One region of the Bradyrhizobium sp. BRP56 genome, then DNA from elsewhere that is predicted to be linked to it. Evidence: riboswitches for the same ligand, from Rfam matches in the RefSeq annotation. Region 1 holds a riboswitch; the other holds the start of a gene.
The links. A riboswitch is a leader RNA that binds a small molecule or an ion and turns the genes downstream of it on or off. The one in region 1 is predicted to bind glycine.
Positions count from the first base shown of each region.

Region 1 (7,519 bases):
GAGGCGGCGCCGTTCGACGCACCGCCGCCGCCCATCGCGAGCTTCTTGCGGGCGTCGGAGAGATCGCGCTCGAGCTTCTTGCGCTCTTCCATCAGCGCTGTGATGCGCGCCGGCACGTCCTCGATCGTGGTGCGCAGCTCCAGCGCCGCGGTCTTGGCCAGCGCGATAGTGTCGTTGGCGTGCTTGCGCGCGTGATGCCCGGTCAGCGCCTCGATGCGGCGCACGCCGGACGCCACCGCGCCCTCGCTGGTCACCGAGATCATGCCGATGTCACCGGTGCGGCGGACATGGGTGCCGCCGCAGAGCTCGACCGACCAGCCAAGCGCGTTCTGGCCGTGATCGCGGGCGCCCTTGCCCATCGACACGACGCGAACCTCGTCGCCGTACTTCTCGCCGAACAGCGCGCGGGCGCCGGCCTCGCGGGCATCGTCGACGCCCATGACCCGGGTCGTGACCTCGTCATTCTCCAGCACGACATCGTTGGCGATGTCCTCGATCCGGGCGAGCTCTTCCGGCGTGATCTGCTTCGGATGCACGAAGTCGAAGCGCAGCCGGTCCGGCGTCACCAGCGAGCCGCGCTGCGCGATGTGATCGCCAAGCACCTGGCGGAGCGCCTCGTGCAACAGATGCGTCGCCGAATGGTTGGCGCGGATCGACGAGCGCCTGGTGTGGTCGACCTCGAGCTGTAATGCGGTGCCGACGCCGAGCGTGCCCTGCTCCACCGTGCCGAGATGCACCAACAGATCGCCGGCCTTCTTCTGCGTGTCGGTGACGCGGAACTTGACGCCCTCCCCGGTCAGCACGCCAGTGTCGCCGACCTGGCCGCCGGACTCGCCGTAGAACGGGGTCTGGTTCAGCACGATCGCGCCGCTCTCGCCGGCCTTCAGGCTCTCGACCTCGGCGCCGTCCTTGATCAGCGCCGTCACCGCGCCTTCCGCGCTCTCGGTCTCGTAGCCGAGGAATTCGGTCGCGCCGAGCTTCTCGCGCAGCGGGAACCAGATCGCCTCGCTCGCCGCCTCGCCCGAACCTGCCCAGGACGCACGCGCCTTGATGCGCTGGCGCTCCATCGCGTCGGTGAACGCCGCCTGGTCGACGCTGATGCCGCGCGACTTCAACGCGTCCTGGGTCAGGTCCAGCGGGAAACCAAAGGTGTCGTACAGGGTGAAGGCGGTGTCGCCATCGAACATGTCGCCCTTCTTGAGGCCGGCGCTCTTCTCGTCGAGCAGCGACAATCCGCGCACCAGGGTCTTGCGGAACCGCGTCTCTTCCAGCCGCAGCGTCTCCTCGATCAGCTTCTCGGCGCGCACCAAGTCCGGATAAGCCTGGCCCATCTCGCGGACCAGCGCCCAGACCAGCCGATGCATCAGCGGCTCGCTCGCGCCCAGAAGCTGCGCATGGCGCATCGCGCGGCGCATGATCCGGCGCAGCACATAGCCGCGGCCCTCGTTCGACGGCAGCACGCCGTCGGCGATCAGGAAAGCCGACGAACGCAGATGGTCCGCGATCACCCGGTACGACGCCACGTTCTGCGCGTTCGGCCCATGGCCGAGCGCCGACGATGCCGCATCGATCAGGTTGCGGAACAGGTCGCTCTCGAACACGCTTTCGACGCCCTGCAAGATCGACGCCATGCGCTCCAGGCCCATGCCGGTATCGATCGAGGGACGCGGCAGCGCCACGCGCTCCTCCTTCGTCACCTGCTCGTACTGCATGAACACCAGGTTCCAGAACTCCAGGAAGCGGTCGCCGTCCTCCTCAGGCGTGCCCGGCGGACCGCCCCAGATGTGCTCGCCGCGATCGATAAAGATTTCGGAGCACGGCCCGCACGGGCCGGTATCGCCCATCGCCCAGAAATTGTCCGAGGTCGGGATGCGGATGATGCGGTCGTCCGAGAAGCCCGCGATCTTTTTCCAGTAGCCGGCCGCCTCGTCGTCGGTGTGGTAGACGGTGACCAGCAGCTTGTCCTTCTTCAGCCCGAAATCCTTGGTGATCAGATTCCAGGCGAGCTCGATCGCGCGCTCCTTGAAGTAATCGCCGAACGAGAAGTTGCCGAGCATCTCGAAGAAGGTGAGATGGCGCGCGGTGTAGCCGACATTGTCGAGGTCGTTGTGCTTGCCGCCGGCGCGCACGCATTTCTGCGCCGTGGTGGCACGCTGATAGGGACGCTTCTCGATCCCGGTGAAGACGTTCTTGAACTGCACCATGCCGGCATTGTTGAACATCAAGGTCGGGTCGTTGCGCGGCACCAGCGGCGACGAGGCCACGATCTCGTGCCCGTTCGCCTTGAAGTAGTTCAGAAATGTCGACCTGATGTCGTTGACGCTGCTCATGTTCATCCAATCGGAAAAAGGGGCCGGCCAGCCGCAAAAAGGCGTCATTTTCCGGCCGAACGCTTTTAGACATTGCCAGCTGCGGTGTCCAGAAACTGTGCAGGCGGATCATGGGCTTGCCGCGGCAGCACAAAGCCCATTGGATAGTTGCTGCAGCTGCGTTGACAGTCTTGGTGGCGCCGTGTTTTCTACCTACCTATACCTAGTCACGTCGGGAGAGACCGGCCTTACCGCCGGCGCCGAAGGAGCAACCGCCCCGGAAACTCTCAGGCAAAAGGACCGCGTGACGTCTGACATCTGGAAAGAGACGCTGGGGTTCGCCCCGATGCGTCCGCCGACGGGATAATACTCTCAGGCACAGCGACAGATGGGGCTTTCTGCAGGTTTCTCAAGGGGAAATAGGTCCCCGGCGGGAACCGCGAGGGCCCTGTGATGCTTGCGCGCGAAACCTCCCCGCTGAAACAGACCCCGCTGCACGCGCTGCACCTGGCGCGCGGCGCCAAGATGGTGCCGTTCGCCGGCTACGACATGCCGGTGCAATACGCGGCCGGCGTGCTGAAGGAGCACCTGCACACCCGCAAGGAAGCCGGCCTGTTCGATGTGTCGCACATGGGCCAGCTCGCGCTGAGGGCCAAATCCGGCAAGGTCGCGGATGCCGCGCTCGCGCTGGAAAAACTGGTGCCGCAGGACATCGTCGGCATCGCGCCGGGACGGCAGCGCTACGCGCAATTCACCAACAATGACGGTGGCCTGCTCGACGACCTGATGGTGGCGAATTTTGGCGATCACCTGTTCCTGGTGGTCAACGCCGCCTGCAAGGCCGAGGACGAGGCGCATCTGCGTGCGAATCTCTCCGACGCCTGCGAGATCGTGTCGCTGGCCGACCGCGCGCTGGTCGCGCTGCAGGGCCCGAAAGCCGAATCGGCGCTGGCGAAACTTTGTGCAGATGTCGGTTCGATGAAATTCATGGACGCCGGTCCGCGCCGCGTCAGCGACGTCGACTGCTTCGTCTCGCGCTCCGGCTATACCGGCGAGGACGGCTTTGAGATTTCCGTGCCCGCGGACAAGGTGGAAGCCCTGGTCACCGCGCTGCTCGACAATCCCGACGTGTTGCCGATCGGGCTCGGCGCGCGCGACAGCCTGCGGCTCGAAGCCGGGCTGTGCCTCTATGGCCACGACATCGACACCACGACGACGCCGGTCGAAGGCGCGCTGGAATGGTCGGTGCAGAAGGTTCGCCGCAGCGACGGCGCCCGCGCCGGCGGCTTCCCCGGCGCCGACAAAATTCTCGCTCAATTCGCAGATGGCGCCGCGCGCCGACGGGTCGGCCTGAAGCCCGACGGCCGCGCACCGGTGCGCGAAGGCGCCGCGCTGTTCGCCGATGCCGGCTCGACCGAGCAGATCGGCAAGGTGACCTCGGGCGGCTTCGGCCCGAGCCTCAATGCGCCGGTTGCGATGGGCTACCTGCCCACGGCCCTTTCCGCCGTCGGCACCACCGTTTTCGCCGAAGTGCGCGGCCAGCGGCTGCCGCTCAAGGTCGCCGCTACGCCCTTCGTCCCCAATACCTACAAACGCTGAACGCCAAAGGATCGATCCCCATGACGACGCTGTACACGTCCGACCACGAATGGCTCCGCATCGAGGGCGACGTCGCCACGATCGGCATCACCGACTATGCGCAGTCGCAACTCGGCGACGTCGTGTTCGTCGAACTGCCCAAGATCGGCCGCAGCCTGAAGAAGGCCGAGGCCGCCGCTGTCGTGGAATCCGTCAAGGCCGCCTCCGACGTTTACGCGCCGATCTCAGGCGAGGTGGTCGAGGTCAACGACGCGCTCGCCGCCGAGCCGGCGCTGGTCAATTCCGACGCCGGCGGCAAGGCCTGGTTCTTCAAGCTGAAGATTGCCGACAAGGGCGAGCTCGGCGGCCTGATGGACGAGGCCGCCTACGCCGCGCACACCGCCTAAAGGATCACCCGAGGATCAGCCCATGAACGCGCCCTTCAAGCCGATCAATGAAGCCGCCACCGATTTCGTCCGCCGCCACATCGGACCGTCGCCGCGCGACGTCAACGCGATGCTGGAGACGGTCGGCGCCGCGAGCCTGCAGGCGCTGATGAACGAGACGCTGCCGGCGTCGATCCGGCAGAAGGCGCCGCTCGATCTCGGCCGGGCGCTGAGCGAGACCGAGGCGCTCGCGCATATGGGCGAGCTCGCCGCGCAGAACCAGGTGTTCACCTCGCTGATCGGCCAGGGCTATTCCGGCACCATCCTGCCCGCCGTGATCCAGCGCAACATTCTGGAGAACCCGGCCTGGTACACCGCCTATACGCCGTACCAGCCGGAGATCAGCCAGGGCCGGCTCGAGGCGCTGTTCAACTTCCAGACCATGATCTGCGATCTGACCGGGCTCGACGTCGCCAACGCCTCGCTGCTTGACGAGGCGACGGCAGCGGCGGAAGCGATGGCGCTCGCCGAGCGCCACTCGCAGGTCAAGGCGAAGGTGTTCTTCGTCGACAAGGAGGTGCATCCGCAGACGCTGGCGGTAATGCGCACGCGCGCCGCGCCGCTGGGCTGGGCGCTGGTGGTCGGCGATCCCCTGACCGAGCTCGACAACGCCGACGTACTCGGCGCGCTGCTGCAATATCCGGGCACATCGGGCGCGGTTCGCGACCTCAAGCCTGCCATCGCGTCGCTGCGCGCCAAGGGCGCGCTTGCGATCGTCGCGGCGGACCTGCTGTCGCTGACGCTGCTCGCCTCGCCCGGGGAGCTCGGCGCCGACATCGCGATCGGTTCGGCGCAGCGGTTCGGCGTGCCGATGGGGTACGGCGGACCGCACGCCGCCTATATGGCGGTGCGCGACACGCTGAAGCGCTCGCTGCCCGGCCGCATCGTCGGCCTTTCGGTGGATTCGCGTGGGCAGCCCGCCTATCGCCTCGCGCTGCAGACCCGCGAGCAGCATATCCGCCGCGAGAAGGCGACCTCGAACATCTGCACCGCGCAGGTGCTGCTCGCCGTGATCGCCTCGATGTATGCGGTCTATCACGGTCCCGAGGGCCTGACCCATATCGCACGCAGCGTGCATCGCCGCGCCACCGTGCTCGCGGCCGGCCTGCGCAAGCTCGGCTTTGCGCCGACCAGCGAAGCGTTCTTCGATACCGTGACCGTCGAGGCAGGTAGCAGGCGGATCGAGCTCGTCAGCCGCGCGCAGGCGGAGCGGATCAATCTGCGCATCGGCGCGACCACGCTCGGCATCGCGCTCGACGAGACCTCGACGCCGGAGACGGTCGAGGCGGTGTGGCGCGTGTTCGGCGGCAAGCTCAGCTATGCCGAGATCGAGGCCGGCGCGCACGAGGCGCTGCCGAAGGAGCTGCGGCGCACCAGCGCCTTCCTCAGCCATCCGGTGTTCAACACGCATCGTTCCGAGACCGAGCTGCTGCGCTACATGCGCAAGCTCAGCGATCGTGACCTCGCGCTCGACCGCGCGATGATCCCGCTCGGCTCCTGCACGATGAAGCTCAACGCCACCACCGAGATGATCCCGCTGACCTGGCCGGCGTTCGGCAATCTGCATCCGTTCGCGCCTGCGGATCAGGCCAAGGGCTATCACGCGCTGTTCAAGCGGCTGGAGCAGTGGCTGTGCGACATCACCGGCTATGACGCGGTCTCGCTGCAGCCGAACTCCGGCGCGCAGGGCGAATATGCCGGATTGCTGGCGATCCGAGGCTACCATCTCGCGCGCGGCGAGCCGCACCGCAAGGTGTGCCTGATCCCCTCCTCCGCGCACGGCACCAATCCGGCCTCGGCCGCGATGGTCGGCATGGAGGTCGTGGTTGTGGCGTGCGATGCGCGCGGCGACGTCGACGTCAACGATCTCCGCGCCAAGGCCGAGAAGCACTCCGCCAACCTTGCCGCGGTCATGATCACCTATCCGTCGACCCACGGCGTGTTCGAGGAGCATATCCGCGAGATCTGCGACATCGTGCACGCGCATGGCGGCCAGGTCTATCTCGACGGCGCCAACATGAACGCGCAGGTCGGCCTCTCGCGGCCCGGCGATTACGGCGCCGATGTCAGCCATCTCAATTTGCACAAGACCTTCTGCATCCCGCATGGCGGCGGCGGCCCCGGCATGGGCCCGATCGGCGTGAAGGCGCATCTTGCGCCTTATCTGCCGGGCCATCCCGCAACCGACGGAGCGACGGCGCATGCGATCGGCCCGGTGTCGGCCGCGCCGTTCGGCTCGGCGTCGATCCTGACCATCTCCTACATCTACATCCTGATGATGGGGGGCGAAGGCCTGACGCGGGCGACCGAGATCGCGATCCTCAATGCCAACTACATCGCCGCACGGCTGCAGCCGCACTTCCCGGTGCTGTACCGCAACGAGCGCGGCCGCGTTGCGCATGAGTGCATCGTCGATCCGCGGCCGCTGAAGACGACCAGCGGCGTCACCGTGGACGACATCGCCAAACGCCTGATCGACTACGGATTCCACGCGCCGACCATGAGCTTCCCGGTGGCGGGCACGCTGATGATCGAACCGACGGAATCGGAATCGAAGTTCGAGATCGACCGGTTCTGCGACGCCATGATCGCGATCCGGGACGAGATCGCGGAGATCGAGAAGGGCCGCTGGAAGGTCGAGGCCTCGCCGCTGCGCCACGCGCCGCATACCGTGCACGACATCGCCGACGATGTCTGGAACCGGGCCTACACCCGCGCCGAGGGCTGCTTCCCGGCCGGCGTGTCGCGCTCGGACAAATACTGGAGCCCGGTCGGCCGCGTCGACAACGTCTATGGCGACCGCAATCTGGTGTGCTCGTGCCCGCCGGTCGAGGACTACGCGCAGGCGGCGGAGTAAGCGCCCTTCTCGTAGCCATTGTTGTAGGATGGGTAGAGCGCAGCGAAACCCATCACTGCTGATCACGCTCCGTGAACGATGGGTTTCGCTGCGCTCTACCCATCCTACGGTCCAGCGATCGTAACGTCCCTGCTAACCGCGGAACGAACGATAGCGAGGGCCGCCCGCGGCAGGAGGAAACATGCGCGAGGAATTCTGGTTCCATTTCCCGTTCCGCGTCCGCTATTCGGAGGTCGACGCGCAGGCCGTGGTGTTCAACGCCCACTACCTGACCTATTTCGACACCGCCATCACCGAATATTTCCGCGCGCTCGGCTACGACTATCTCG
Region 1 covers NZ_JADYVV010000101.1:7,079-14,597, forward strand. Annotated here, with positions in the region: gene alaS (alanine--tRNA ligase) at 1-2,330, opposite strand, end outside; glycine riboswitch at 2,533-2,621, shown strand; gene gcvT (glycine cleavage system aminomethyltransferase GcvT) at 2,763-3,908, shown strand; gene gcvH (glycine cleavage system protein GcvH) at 3,929-4,294, shown strand; gene gcvP (aminomethyl-transferring glycine dehydrogenase) at 4,317-7,190, shown strand; gene I6F38_RS40535 (thioesterase family protein) at 7,372-7,519, shown strand, end outside.

Region 2 (7,519 bases), on a different contig from region 1:
AGGATCATGCGGCGCAAGCAGCGGCGCGAAGATCGCCATCAGGATGATGAGGGCGAGGCTGATCGTCGCAATCGCGATGATCGGCGTCGACGTCAGGAAGCCGAACTTGACGCGGAACGGCCGGGTGACGGGAAGCGAGGATTCGGGAAGGGTTTCGATCGCCATTGCTCAGTACCGGATACGAGGATCGAGCAGGGTGTAGGCGAGGTCGATCAACAGATTGACCGCGACGTAGATACCCGACGTCAACAGGATCATCGCCTGGATCACCGGATAGTCGCGCGCCAGCACCGCATCGACGGTGAGGCGGCCGATGCCGGGCAGGTTGAACACGCTTTCGGTGACGACGACGCCGGAGATCAGCAGCGCGAAGCCGGAACCGATCACCGTGATGACCGGCACGGCGGCGTTGCGCAGCGCATGGCGCAGCAGCACGCCGGTCTCGCCGATGCCCTTGGCCCGCGCCGTGCGCACGTAATCCTCGCCGAGCACATCGAGCATCGAGGCCCGCGTCATGCGTGCGATCAGCGCGACATAGATGAAGGAGAGCGTGCAGGTCGGCAGGATGAGGCGCTGGAAGAATGGACCGAACCCGGCCGAGATGCTCTTGAAGCCCTGTACCGGAACCCAGCGCAGATCAATCGCAAAGATCTGGATCAGCACATAGCCGATCACGAACACCGGCACCGAGAAGCCGAGCACGGAAAGTCCCATCACGAAGCGGTCGATCCAGGTGCCGTGCTTCCACGCCGCGATCACGCCGAGCGGCACCGCCACCAGGATCGAGAGGATGATGGTGGCCAGCGCGACCGAGATCGAGGGCTCGAGGCGCGGGACGATCATTTCGAGGATCGGCTTGTTCGAGATCAGGGAGACGCCGAGGTCGCCGTGCAGCAGCTTGGCGATCCAGGTGTAGAACTGGATGTAGATCGGCTCGTTCAGACCAAGCGAGGTCCGAATGCGTTCGAGCTGTTCAGGCGTCGCATTGTCGCCGGCGAGGATGGCGGCCGGGTCGCCCGGCGTCAGCCGCAGCAACAGGAACACGAACAGAGCCACCACGCCCATCACGGGAATGGCGGCGAGGATGCGGCGAAGCAGATATCCGAGCAAATTTGATCCGTTGGGTTGTGGTCGATGAAGTCCCCAGCGGGACCGTTGCACACCAGACCGTAGCACAGATGGTAGCAGACTCACGGTAGAACTTGAGCAAGTCCCATGCCATCGGTGCTGCGGATTTTGCGGTGCAGCTAATCAGTCCTGTTGGCCGCGATTATTCCTCCGGTGAAGTTCGAAGCAGTCCACTGGAAGGTGGATTGATTTCAGCTTTGCGCGCGTTGGCAGGCACGTCGAGCCCGGCACCGAACGACGGCGCCATCGGCGGCGTATCGAGGTCGCGCCAATCGTCGATCGCCTGGGCCACCATCTGCGCCGTCGCGGCCGACAGCGTCCAGCCGAGATGACCGTGGCCCGTATTGTAGAACACGCCCGGAATCCGTCCGGCGCGAACCACCGGCATCATGTTCGGCATCATCGGGCGCAAGCCCGCCCATGGCACGACTTTCGACGTATCGATCTCCGGGAAATGATGCCGCACCCAGTCCACCAGCGGTTGAATGCGATCGGCGCGAATGTCGCGGTTGAAGCCGTTGAACTCGGCAGTGCCGGCGACGCGGAAGCGGTCGGCGCCGAGCCGGCTGGTGACGATCTTCGCGGCTTCATCGAGCAGGCTGACGGTTGGGGCGGCATTCCGGCTTTGCGGCGCATCGAGCTGCACCGTGATCGAATAGCCCTTCACCGGATAGACATTGACGCGGTCGTTGAGCAGGCTGGCGAAGTGGCGGCTCGCCACGCCGGCGCAAATCGCGATCCCGTCCGCCTGTAGCTGCTGTCGCGTCGCGACCGCAGCATCATGTGAAGCAGCTTCGTTCCAGCCGATGCGGAAGCCGTCATCGCCGTGTGCGATCGTGTCGACGTCGGCTTCATGGATGAAGCTCGCGCCACGGCGGATGCAGGCGTCGGCAAGCCCACGCGTGAATTTGTGAATATCGCCGGTCGCGTCCGACGGCGTGAAGAAGCCGCCATAGCAGGTTGTCTGCAGCGCGGGTTCGATGACGCGGATCTCGTCCGGGGTCACCGGCCGGCGGTCGAGCCCGCCTTGCTGCAGCAACGTGTTGACCTTGAGGCCGGCTTCGAAGCCGGCCCTGTCGTGATAGACGTGCAGGATGCCGCGGCGCTCGAGATCGAAGGCGATGTTCTCGCGCTCTGCGATCGAGTACAGATGCTTGCGCGCTTCGATGGCGAGCTTCGTGGTCTCGATGGTGTTGCCGCGATAGCGCGTGATGTGGCCTATGAACTCGCCGATCCAGGAATATTTGTGCCAGCTCGGCTTCGGGTTCATCAGCAGCGGCGCGTCGCTTCTCAGCATCCAGCGCAGCCCCTTGAGGATGGTCGCGGCGCTGTTCCACACCTCGGCATTGCTGGCGGAGAGTTGTCCGCCATTGGCGAACGAGGTTTCCATCGCGGCGTAGCGATGCCTGTCGAGGACAGTCACCTTGTAGCCTCGTTCAAGCAGGGCATAGGCCGTCGTTACGCCGGTGATGCCGGCGCCGATGATCGCGATGTGTGGCATGGTAGTCGTCAGGCTCCCGTGGGTTAGAGTCGCCGAACCACCGGTGAAACCGGCATCGGCGCCCCATCTGTCACGGTACCTGAGAGCTTGATCCGCATCGGGCCGGGGCCGGATGCGAACTATCCCCTTCGGTGGACGTCATGGCCCTTGATGTGCGGCCATGTTCGTCTCTCTCCAGATCGTCCTGACGATACAGTCCTTTTGCCTGAGAGTTTCCGGGGCGGTTGCTCCGTCGGCGCCGAAGGCAACAACACGAATGTTGTCGCTTCGATCTCTCCCGCATCGTCGCGTTGGACGGCCGGACCGTAGGCGAAGCCTTAAAAATGGACAAGGCTAAATTTCGATCCGGCAGTGCCAACGTGTTGTGCAGTGCAATCGATGTCAGTCCAGCGTCGCCAGCAGTGCCGCCATCAGGCGGCCGCGTTCGGCGAGGCTGTCGACCTCGATATGTTCGTTGAGCGTATGTGCATCGGCGCCGCGAACGCCGAGGCCGTCGAGCGTGGGGATGCCCATCGCGCCGGTGAAGTTGCCGTCCGAGCCGCCGCCGGCGCTGCCGTGCGGCAGATCGAGACCTATCGCTGCCGCAAGGCCTTTTGCCTTTTCATAGAGCGCCATGGTGCCCGCATCGGGCTCCCACACCGGGCGGGTGACGCCGCGCGTCACCTTGAAGGTCACGTCGTTGGCGGTGCCCGACAGTGCCAGCATGCGCTCGACGCCGCGGTCGAGATCGGCCTGGCGCTTGGCCATGCTCAGCGCTTCGCCGGTGCAGGTCGTCGCGACGCAATTGACCCACTGGCCGCCATGCACGATGCCGACCGAGAAGGTGCAGTCCTCGGTGGTCATGCCGTCGATGGCGATGATCTGTCGCGCCATCTCGCGGATCGCGGAGCGGCCGGAAGACAGCGTTGCGCCGGCATGGCTGGGCTTGCCGGTGGCTTCCAGATTGAAGCGCGCGATCGCGTAGCGGCCGGTGACGACGCCGTTGTTCGGACGGCCGGGCTCCGGCACCAGCACATATTTGTTGCGCGCGGCTTCCGCCTCGATGATGTCGCGCGTCGACGGCGTGCCGACCTCTTCGTCGGGGGTGAACAGCACGGTGATCGGCAGCGGAGTCGTAAAGGAGGCGCGCGCCAATTGCCTGATCGCCTCGATCGACAGGTAGTTGCCGCCCTTCATGTCGAAGATGCCCGGCCCGAAGCACTTGTTGCCTTCGCGCCGCCACTTCAGCTTCTCGATGGTGCCGACGGGGTGAACGGTGTCCAGATGGCCGGCGATCAGGATGCCGGGCTGGCCTTGTTTCGGATGGGGAAAACGGGCGCGGACGCAGCCCGCGAAGCCCTGGCGTCCGGCGATGCGCTCGATCGTCGCACCCATGATCGCCATCTCGCGGGCGGCGAGATCGAGCATGCGTTCGACCGCGGCGGCGTCCCAGGTCGGGCTTTCGCATTCCACCCAGCTGCGCAGGCCCTGCAGCATCGTTTCGGAATCAAAGGGGAGATTGGCGGGGTTCATCGTTGTTCTCTCTTGTTGTTCTGACGGCGCCGGCATCGCGCGCGCGTTACGAAAATCTCAGCCGACGATTTTGTAAAGCCAAAATCTGGCGCGCGGCCTCATTCGTTTGTGTACGTCCGATGCGACCTGAAACCGATTGACGCGCTTGGCGCTTGGTGCAAGTCTCGATTTCACAAGCCATACAGCATGTTAGTTCGCCTAAATAACGAACCGCATGCATAACGAATAAGCCGGCTTTGACCAGTTACACGTCAGGAGAGATTGCATGTTCCCTATCTCGCGTTGGAAACACCGCACGCTAGCGGCCGCGTTGACGGCGCTCGCGCTGTCGTTCGCGCCGCAGGAATTGTCATTCGCACCGCAGGCGATGGCCGCGGGCAAGACCATCACCGCGGTGATGCACTCGGATCTGCGCGTCATCGATCCGATCATGACCACGGCCTACATCACCCGCGATCATGGCTACATGATCTATGACACGCTGCTGGCGACGGATTCCAATTTCAAGATCCAGCCGCAGATGGCGGACTGGAAGGTTTCCGACGACAAGCTGACCTACACGTTCACGCTGCGCGACGGCCTGAAGTGGCACGACGGCGCGCCGGTCACCGCGGAAGACTGCGTCGCCTCGCTGCAGCGTTGGGGCAAGGTCGACGGCATGGGCCAGAAGCTGATGGACTTCGTCGCGAGCCTGGAGGCGACCGACGCCAAGACCATCACGCTGAAGCTGAAGGAACCCTACGGCCTCGTGCTGGAATCGATCGGCAAGCCGTCGTCGCGCGTGCCGTTCATGATGCCGAAGCGTCTTGCCGAGACGCCGCCGGACAAGCCGATCCCGGAACAGATCGGCTCCGGACCGTTCAAATTCGTGCAGGCGGAATTCCAGCCGGGCGTGAAGGCGGTCTATGAGAAGAACAAGGACTACGTGCCGCGCAAGGAGCCGGCGAGCTGGACCGCGGGCGGCAAGGTCGTCAAGGTCGACCGCGTCGAGTGGGTCACGATGGCCGATGCGCAGACCGCGGTGAACGCACTGCAATCCGGCGACATCGATTTCATGGAGAACCTTCCGTTCGACATGCTGCCGGTGCTCGAAGCCAATCCGGATCTCAAGATCGACGTCCTGAACAAGTTCGGTTTCCAGACTCTCGGACGCATGAACTTCCTCTATCCGCCGTTCGACAATCCGAAGGTGCGCCGGGCTGCGTTCCTGGCGATGAACCAGAAGGACGTGCTCGACGCGCTGGTCGGCAACGCCAAGTACCAGAGGATCTGCGGCGCCTTCTTCGTCTGCGGCACGCCGCTCGAGACCGACGTCGGGGCCGAAACGCTGGTGAAGGGCAACGGCCTGGCGGAAGCCAAGAAGGCGCTTGCCGCATCCGGCTATGACGGCACCCCCGTGGTGATCATGGCGCCGGGCGACGTCACGACGTTGAAGGCCCAGCCGGTCGTGGCTGCGCAGCAGTTGCGCGAGGCCGGCTTCAAGGTCGACCTGCAGGCCACCGACTGGCAGACCGTGGTGACCCGCCGCGCCAGCCAGAAGCCGCCCAAGGAAGGCGGCTGGAACATGTTCTTCACCAACTGGGTCGCGGCCGACGTTTCCGATCCGATCGTCAACGCGTCGATCACCGGTCGCGGCAAGAATGGCGGCTGGTTCGGCTGGGCCGAAGACCCGAAGATCGAGGAGCTGCGTGACAAGTTCGCACGCGCCGGCTCGGCTGAGGAAAAGAAGAAGATCGCCACGGAAATCCAGACCGAGGCCTACGATCAGGTGATCTACGTTCCGCTCGGCCAGTACACCATTCCGAGCGCGTGGCGGAAGTCGCTGACCGGCGTGCTCGACGGCCCGGCAACGCCGATCTTCTGGAACATCGACAAGTCCGAGTAAGCTTGCGGCTTGACGCAAAACAAATGGCCGGGACTTGTCCCGGCCATTTTCTTTTCGCGCCGTCGCTTGTCAGGTGTGGCTGTCGCGGAGCTGCTCCAGTCCATCGCTGAGCGGTGGTCCGCCTTGTGGTGCGTGCTGCGGCGGGGAGGGGCGCTCCTTGCGCTGATCGGGTTGGTCGGTTGCGCGCTGCGCGGATGGATCGTCGTTCGGCATCATCATGCTCCAATTGCGGCATGACAACGAATACGCAGTGCACGGGTTCCGAACCGGCGACCGCTAATCGCCGTGGTCTGGTCTCATGCTGGTCGGGCTCGACAGGCTCGTGAGCTGCGTCGGTCCGATACCGGTTCCGTTCATCCAGGCCACCGCTCCAGCGGCAAACGCGAGCAGTCCGTACAGCATGATCGCGCCGCGGATCCATCGCCGGTAGATCGCGCGGTCGTCGGGCACAGCATTGCGGAAATTCTGTGCATTGAGCCCGTTGCTGCAATGAGCCGCATCGTCGCCGTGCTGGAGAGTAAAGGCACCATGATCGCGCGCCGTTTCGCGGGCAATCCGATTGCGCTTCGCAATCTCCATCGCCGATCTCCGACCAAAATTGATTTCGAAATGCAACAGCCGCGAAAATGCGCGGCCGGAATTTCCAAATGCGGGCAAGACTACGACAGTCAGCGATTGCGGCGTGTGAACCACGCCACAGCCGGAAAACACGAGGCGGCGAGCATCGCGACGCTGGCCCTCCCGGGTGGTGGGTGCGCGTGGCCTGCGAAGGTTGGTGCGGGCGGTGGGACTCGAACCCACACGACGTTGCCATCGAGGGATTTTAAGTCCCTTGCGTCTACCAGTTCCGCCACGTCCGCGTTGCGCCAGGCGCGCCGATTTCTAGCGCGTTTGGGCGCGGAGTGGAATTGTCATTATCCGGTGCTAACAGGTGAGCTTTCAAAGGCTTAAGCGGCGGCCCGCAATTCCATTTGCCTCGACGGCCGGGCATTGGGATAAGCAGCGCGCCGCCGCGATTGAGCCTCAATCCGGACACCGGTGGCTGCTTTAGGCAATCTCAACACTGTCCGGTTAAGAAAGCTGAATGTCTGTTCGTTTCCCACGCCGCCTGAAGCTGTCGCGCGCGGCGGCCGTCATCGCGCTGCTCGCCTCGGCCGCGGGCGTTTCCGGCTGCGCGCAGATCGGCGACACCGTACCGTCGGCATTCGCCGATCCCGCCAAGTACGAGCTTTATGATTGCAAGCAGCTCGAGAACGAGCGCAGCAATCTCAAGACCCGCGCGGCGGATCAGGAAAAATTGATGGCCAAGGCGGAGACCGGCGTCGGCGGTACTGTCGTCTCCGAGATGGTCTATCGCAACGAGCTGATCTCGATCCACTCCCAGCAGAAGCTGGCGGATGAGGCCTGGCGCAAAGGCAGGTGCCATGAAAGCCCGCCGGACACGCCTGCGGCCGCTGCCCCCGCTGCTCCCACGCCGGCGGCGAAGGGCCCGC
Region 2 covers NZ_JADYVV010000011.1:131,766-139,284, reverse strand. Annotated here, with positions in the region: gene I6F38_RS10815 (ABC transporter permease) at 1-165, opposite strand, end outside; gene I6F38_RS10810 (ABC transporter permease) at 169-1,110, opposite strand; gene I6F38_RS10805 (D-amino acid dehydrogenase) at 1,271-2,629, opposite strand; glycine riboswitch at 2,695-2,809, opposite strand; glycine riboswitch at 2,813-2,919, opposite strand; gene I6F38_RS10800 (M20/M25/M40 family metallo-hydrolase) at 3,011-4,141, opposite strand; gene I6F38_RS10795 (ABC transporter substrate-binding protein) at 4,407-6,026, shown strand; gene I6F38_RS10790 (hypothetical protein) at 6,303-6,605, opposite strand; tRNA gene I6F38_RS10785 (tRNA-Leu) at 6,800-6,886, opposite strand; gene I6F38_RS10780 (twin-arginine translocation pathway signal) at 7,111-7,519, shown strand, end outside.
Region 2: another riboswitch for glycine. It lies ahead of I6F38_RS10805 (D-amino acid dehydrogenase); the one in region 1 lies ahead of gcvT (glycine cleavage system aminomethyltransferase GcvT).